DNA from 3 places in the Bradyrhizobium sp. JR4.1 genome. Region 3 is predicted to be linked to each of the others. Evidence: predicted binding sites of a transcription regulator. Region 3 holds the regulator's gene; each other region holds the start of a gene.
What was found. Region 3 encodes LexA, which represses DNA repair genes until DNA is damaged. Its sites were predicted from a motif close to TGTTCNNNNTGTGTTCNG; they were not measured.

Region 1 (2,271 bases), on a different contig from region 3:
GAAGTTGCGGGCCTCGGCGTTGAGGCGGATGACGTCGCGCAGGAATTTCCCGAGCTCGCGGGTTGCCTCCGCCACGACGCCGCCCGGCTGAGTTACCTCGACGGCGAAGCTGCGGAAGTCCGGCAGCTTCAGCTCCTTCTTCAGAAGGCCGCCATTGGCGTGCGGATTGGCGCCCATGCGGCGATTGCCTTCGGGCGCGAGCGCCTGGAGCTCGGCAATCAGAGCGCCGTTGGCGTCGAACAGATTTTCCGGCTCGTAGCTGCGCATCCAGTCTTCGAGAATCTTCAGATGCGCCGGATTCTCGCGGCAGTTCGCGACCGGCACCTGATGCGCCCGCCAAAAACCTTCGACCTTCTTGCCGTCGACTTCCTTGGGGCCGGTCCAGCCCTTCGGGCTGCGCAGCACGATCATCGGCCAGCGCGGGCGTTCGATGCTCTTGCGGCCGTCGCGGGCGTGCTGCTGGATCGACCGGATGCTGGCGAACGCGACATCCAGCGCGTCCGCCATGGCCTGATGCATCGGCTTGGGATCGTCGCCCTCGACGAACAGCGGCTCGTGGCCGAGCCCGCGGAACAGATTGCGGATCTCGTCGTCGCGCATCCGCCCGAGCACGGTCGGATTAGCAATCTTGTAACCGTTGAGATGCAGGATCGGCAGCACCGCACCGTCATGGGCGGGATTGAGGAACTTGTTGGAGTGCCAGGACGCGGCGAGCGGGCCGGTCTCGGCCTCGCCGTCGCCGACGACACAGGCGACGATCAGGTCGGGATTGTCGAAGGCCGCGCCATAGGCATGCACCAGCGCGTAGCCGAGCTCGCCGCCTTCGTGGATCGAGCCGGGCGTTTCCGGCGCCGCGTGACTCGGGATGCCGCCGGGGAAGGAGAACTGTCTGAACAGCTTGCGCAATCCGTCGGCATCGCGCGCGATATCGGGATAGATCTCGCTGTAGCTGCCTTCGAGATAGGTGTTGGCGACCATGCCGGGGCCGCCGTGGCCGGGACCGCAGACATAGATCACGCTCAGGTCCAGCGCGCGGATGACGCGGTTGAGATGGGCGTAAATGAAGTTCAACCCGGGCGTCGTGCCCCAATGGCCGAGCAAACGCGGCTTGATGTGCTCGGGCCGTAACGGCTCGCGCAGCAGCGGATTGTCGAGCAGGTAGATCTGCCCGACGGAGAGATAGTTCGCGGCGCGCCAGTAGCGGTCGAGCAGATCGAGGTCGCTGCTCGCTGCGGCCAATTGTTGTTGATTTGTCATGTTCCTGCCGACCTTCACCCGGGATCGTCACCAACCGAGTTCCGGCGAGATCGATCCTTCGGCAGCATCAAACGGGATCGCCGTGACGCCACTGTTGCGTGAGGTCAAAAGCGGGCGCGCGAAGTTTGGGCAGCTCTACTGTGCATGGGGTTGTTTTCACGTTTTTCGTTTGTGTTCTTGATTTGTTCCTTTGGCGTGCTATCTTTGCTTCATGAGTCCAGCATCCTCTCATGCTCTCAAGCACCCGCCGGTCACGGCGCCCTCCGAGCCGGCGGGTGCGCCTTCTGACTTCCCTGAGCTGGCGGTCGCCATCGACCGCCAGCGCAGGCGAGGCCGGGGCGCGCAGTCCAACGCCAGCGGCCGGTTCGAGGCCGAGGCGCGCGTCGCATTCGACGATGGCTGGCAAAGCCTTGAAGAACTGCCTCCGTTCAAGACCACGGTCGGGATCGACACCTCGCGCAAGGTGATTACCCGCAACGATTCTCCCGACATCGGCTTCGATCGTTCGATCAATCCCTACCGCGGCTGCGAGCACGGCTGCGTTTATTGCTTCGCGCGGCCGACCCATGCCTATCTCGGCCTGTCGCCGGGGCTCGACTTCGAGTCGAAGCTGTTCGTGAAGCCCGAGGCGCCGGCGCTGCTCGAGAAGGAGCTTGCAGCGCCGGGCTACGAGCCGCGGATGATCGCGATCGGCACCAACACCGATCCCTATCAGCCGATCGAACGCGAGCGCAAAATCATGCGCGGCATTCTGGAGGTGCTGGAGCGCGCCGGCCATCCCGTCGGGATCGTCACAAAGTCGGCGCTGGTGACCCGCGACATCGACATTCTCGCGCGCATGGCCAAGCGCAACCTCGCCAAGGTCGGGATCTCCGTGACCTCGCTCGATCCGAAATTGGCGCGCACCATGGAGCCGCGGGCGTCCACGCCGCCGAAGCGGCTGGAGGCGCTGAAGCAGCTTTCCGAGGCCGGCATTCCGACCACCGTCATGGTCGCCCCCGTCATCCCCGCGCT
Region 2 (2,271 bases), on a different contig from region 3:
CGGCGATCAGGCCGGAGTTCTGGCGGATCGAGGTCTCGATCTTGGCGGTGATGTCGGGGTTGGCCTTCAGGAACGCTTTCGAATTCTCGCGGCCCTGGCCAAGACGCTGGCTGTCATAGGAGAACCAGGCGCCGGATTTCTCAACGATGCCGGCCTTGACGCCGAGATCGAGGATCTCGCCCATCTTGGAGACGCCCTCGCCGTACATGATGTCGAACTCGACCTGCTTGAAGGGCGGCGCCAGCTTGTTCTTGACGACCTTGACGCGCGTGGTGTTGCCGACCACTTCGTCGCGCTCCTTGATCGCGCCGATGCGGCGGATATCGAGGCGGACGGAGGCATAGAATTTCAGCGCGTTGCCGCCGGTGGTGGTTTCCGGCGAGCCATACATCACACCGATCTTCATGCGGATCTGGTTGATGAAGATCACCATGGTATTGGACTTGTTGATGGACGCCGTCAGCTTGCGCAGCGCTTGGCTCATCAGACGAGCCTGCAGACCCGGCAGCGCATCGCCCATCTCACCCTCGAGTTCGGCCTTCGGCACCAGGGCCGCGACCGAATCGATCACCAGCACGTCGACCGCGCCGGAGCGCACCAGCGTGTCGCAGATTTCCAGCGCCTGCTCGCCGGTGTCCGGCTGGGAAATCAGGAGTTCGTCGATGTTGACGCCCAGTTTGCGTGCATAGACCGGGTCGAGCGCGTGCTCGGCGTCGATGAAGGCGCAGATGCCGCCCTTCTTCTGCCCTTCCGCCACCGTGTGCAGCGCCAGCGTGGTCTTGCCCGAGGATTCCGGCCCGTAGATCTCCACGACACGCCCCTTCGGCAGGCCGCCGATCCCGAGCGCGATATCGAGCCCCAACGAACCCGAAGAGACCGCCTCGACATCCATCGAACGGTCGTTCTTGCCGAGCTTCATCACCGAGCCCTTGCCGAACTGCCGCTCGATCTGGGAGAGCGCGGCGGCCAGAGCTTTACTCTTGTCCATGGAAGATCCTTCGACGATACGCAGGGCAGTGGTGGACATTGGGTCGTGCTCCTTATGGCGAGGATTCGCTAGAGGGACAAACGGCTGGCGGGGCGGCGCGGCGATAAAATCAATGTACCCTATTTGTTCTAGGTTCGCAATATGTTCTTTTGCGGATTTGCGCTTCAAATGACGCGCATCAAAGACGGATGCCCCGCGCGCCGTCAGAATTCCGTAATCCTGCGGCACCGAACCTTTTCGCGGTCTGCGGCCTTTTCTGGGATGGGACTCTTGCATGGGAGTCTTGCATCGGACTCTTGGACGGGACCGCAACTCTGGGGACCTCAGTCATGACGAACAACACGCATCACGATACGACCCGGCGCAATCCGCTGCTGGAGGCGGCGCGGGAGGAGATGATCAAGTTCGAGCGTAAGGAAAATGAGTTCCGCAAGAAGGATCGCGAAGAGCGTGCCGCCGAGCTGCATTTGCCGCTGGACGCGATCAAGGTTCATTAGGCCGCGAGGACGAGCGCTTAGGAGCTGACCGAGGCCCGCTTGCCGACTCGGCAGGCGGCGGTGTTTGCCAGCGGCAACGCGCTGGCGACGATCCCGGAGCAGCGCCCTTTGATCTCAAAGGAGATCGGCACGGGAATCGGGATTCGGACGGCCATGGAGGCGAGTCCGAGTCCATATGGTATCTAAATACTACCAGTAAGTCATTGATTGAACGATGGAATTCGTAGGCGGGCTACTGTGCATGGGGTTGTTTTCGCGTTTTTGAAAGGCGCGCATGGGCCCTTCCACCCCGGAGCCGTCTCCCGGCACCCAACCCCGCCTACAGCAGAACCAGCAATCCGATGCCGATCACCAGCACGACGAAGCCAGCCGCCGTCGCGGCGGCGAATGACCGCTCTACGTTGTCCATGATGCCACCCCGTTGCCGGTGCGCCACGTTTCCCCCATGGCAGCACCGTCGCTGCGAAATCTCGCCTGCGGTTGTGTCCTGAGTTGTGCGAACGGATGTCGAAATTGGGACCGGTGCAGGGCCAGTGTGCGGCCCCCGAGCTCCGGCTTTCGCTGTCACCGTCGGGCCTTGTCAGGCTGTCGTAAGCTGAGCCGGCTAGGGTCGCCTGGCTATGGTGTTGCAGCCCAGCACCTCAGCCTCCAATAACCTTCTCCCCGCTTGGTTCTCCCAAGCGGGGTTTTTTCATGCTGATTTTCATTCGGATTTTCTTGCCGATTTCATACCGGCCAGCCGGTTTGCGAACCGCCCTCGTCCTGCGTCAGGCGCAGCGAGAAGGC
Region 3 (2,271 bases):
TGACGGTCGGCTGCCTGTCGGCGATGATCTGCGCCTTGTGCTCGCGCTCGATGACCGACTGGGTCACAGGCAGTTGCAGCACGGTCGCGCGCTGGCCTTCGACGAGCTGCGTCACCAGCACAAATTTGCCGTCGGGGAATTCGATCGCGTCATGATGGCGGTCGGGAACGTGCGGATCGATCTTGCCGAACTTGCCCACGCGGGAATTGATGGTCCGCGTCCAGATCCAGCGATTGTCGTAGCGGACGTCGTCTGCGAAGGCGAGCTCCGTTCCCGGCAGCAGGCAGACGGCAACAGACGGATCGGCTGCGGAGGCGAAGCCGCGCGTCGAGGTGCCGCGGAAATTTGTCGAGACGATCGTCTCGCCGACTTCGGCGGGGCGCGACGCGACGGCATGCAGGCTGTAGTCACACATCGGGTGCTCCTCATGCTGGGATAGCAACCCGCGTCTCTTATCGAGGCGCAGGCCTCTATCAGAGTTGAAGCACGAAAGCTCTGCTCGGTTGTGGGCAAATCTGCGGCTGGTTTCCGCAAGCCGCGATCACATTATCTTTCCCGAATTCAATAGGAACAAAGCGAGTTGCGATGCATTCGGGAGGCGCATGCGCGAATCTTGCCGGCTGGTGCAACGACCTCGATCGCTGGTCGCTGTTTCCTCGCACACCCGAGCCGCGAAGCGGTGCTGTTTCGGTGCTGCTTCGTGGGCGTCGCGAGGAGCCAGCGCCGGAGGAGGGGCCGGATAGTCTGTGCAGAACCAGAAAGACTATCCAGCCGGAGCGGACGATGATCCGCTCCAATCTCTGACCGGCGATGCCGATCGGAAGCGCGCGAGGCGCCAACTTCTCCAGGTATCAAGTACGTCCGGTATCAGTACTTCCGGTAAAGCCCGATCAGCTTGCCCTGAATCTTCACCCGATTGGGCGGCAGGATGCGGACCTCATATGCAGCGTTGGCGGGCTCGAGCGCGATCGAGGCGCCGCGACGGCGGAAGCGCTTCAGCGTCGCTTCCTCGTCGTCGATCAGCGCCACCACGATGTCGCCGGTATCGGCGCTCTCGTTGCGCTGAATCAGCGCCATGTCGCCGTCAAGGATGCCGGCATCAACCATGGAATCACCGCGCACTTCCAGCGCGTAATGTTCGCCCGAGCCGAGCATGTCGGGCGGTACGCTGATGGTGTGGCTGCGTGTCTGCAACGCCTCGATCGGCGTGCCGGCCGCGATGCGGCCCATCACCGGTACCGCCACGGGGCGTTCGCCCTCGTCCGCGGGCAGGCTGGAGCCCGCACGCACCTTGCCGAGATTGCCCTCGATGACGCTCGGGGTGAAGCCGCGGCGGCTGCCGGCGGCTGCCTGGAGCTCCGGCAGCTTGATGACTTCAATCGCACGGGCGCGGTTGGGCAGGCGTCGGATGAAGCCACGCTCCTCGAGCGCCGTGATCAGGCGATGGATGCCCGACTTCGAGCGCAGATCGAGCGCATCCTTCATCTCGTCGAAGGAGGGCGGCACGCCGCTTTCCTTCAGACGTTCACTGATGAACCGCAGAAGCTCGTATTGTTTGCGCGTTAACATCTCGACCAAAGTCCCCCGGTTGATGTCGTCCGATTCCGAGACGCAGAATTCGGCAATAAGCCGCTACATGCTCGAAACAAATCATGAACGGACACTATATGTTCGATACATGTTCCGCAACTGCTTAATTTACCGTGAACAGAGCAAACTCCGCGGAACGCGCGTTGCGGGGGTGCTCAGACGGGGAGCCGCAACACTTCGCAAGCTGTGCCGGCTTCGGCCTTCGGCGCGAATGGTGCGCGCACGAGAAGTACCTGTGCTGCAGCGAGATTCGCAAGCAGCGAAGAGTCCTGATGGTTGACGGGAAGAACGACGCGTGTGCCATCGTCACGCTCCTCCAGATGCGCGCGCAGATAGTCCTCGCGCTGGTCGTTGGCGCCGACGCCGCGGCCGAGCACGGCGCGTTCGCGGCGATGGTGAATCACTGAACGGCCCGACAGGGCGCGAATCAGCGGCACCATGAACAGGAAAGCGCACACGTAGGACGATACGGGATTGCCCGGCAGGCCGATCACACCCATTGCGCCGAGGCGCCCATGCATCATCGGCTTGCCTGGCCGCATCGCGATCTTCCAGAACGCCATCGCGATGCCTTCGTCCCTCAGTGCCTGCTGGACCAGATCGTGGTCGCCGACTGATGCGCCGCCGGTCGTGATCAGGATGTCGGCGCCGCTCTCACGGGCGCGGCGGATGCCCGCGGTG

Region 1: a site for LexA is predicted at 1,430-1,447, ahead of ABIB90_RS24770 (PA0069 family radical SAM protein). Genes of this name have one in related genera too.
Region 2: a site for LexA is predicted at 1,102-1,119, ahead of recA (recombinase RecA). Genes of this name have one in related genera too.

Annotation. Positions count from the first base shown of each region.
Region 1 covers NZ_JBEPRY010000014.1:16,373-18,643, forward strand. The annotation lists gene ABIB90_RS24765 (phosphoketolase family protein) at 1-1,257, opposite strand, end outside; gene ABIB90_RS24770 (PA0069 family radical SAM protein) at 1,469-2,271, shown strand, end outside.
Region 2 covers NZ_JBEPRY010000026.1:63,045-65,315, reverse strand. The annotation lists gene recA (recombinase RecA) at 1-1,027, opposite strand, end outside; gene ABIB90_RS34285 (hypothetical protein) at 1,318-1,485, shown strand; gene ABIB90_RS34280 (DUF2798 domain-containing protein) at 2,212-2,271, opposite strand, start outside.
Region 3 covers NZ_JBEPRY010000003.1:10,267-12,537, forward strand. The annotation lists gene ABIB90_RS08510 (hypothetical protein) at 1-415, opposite strand, end outside; gene lexA (transcriptional repressor LexA) at 868-1,569, opposite strand; gene ABIB90_RS08520 (molybdopterin molybdotransferase MoeA) at 1,746-2,271, opposite strand, start outside.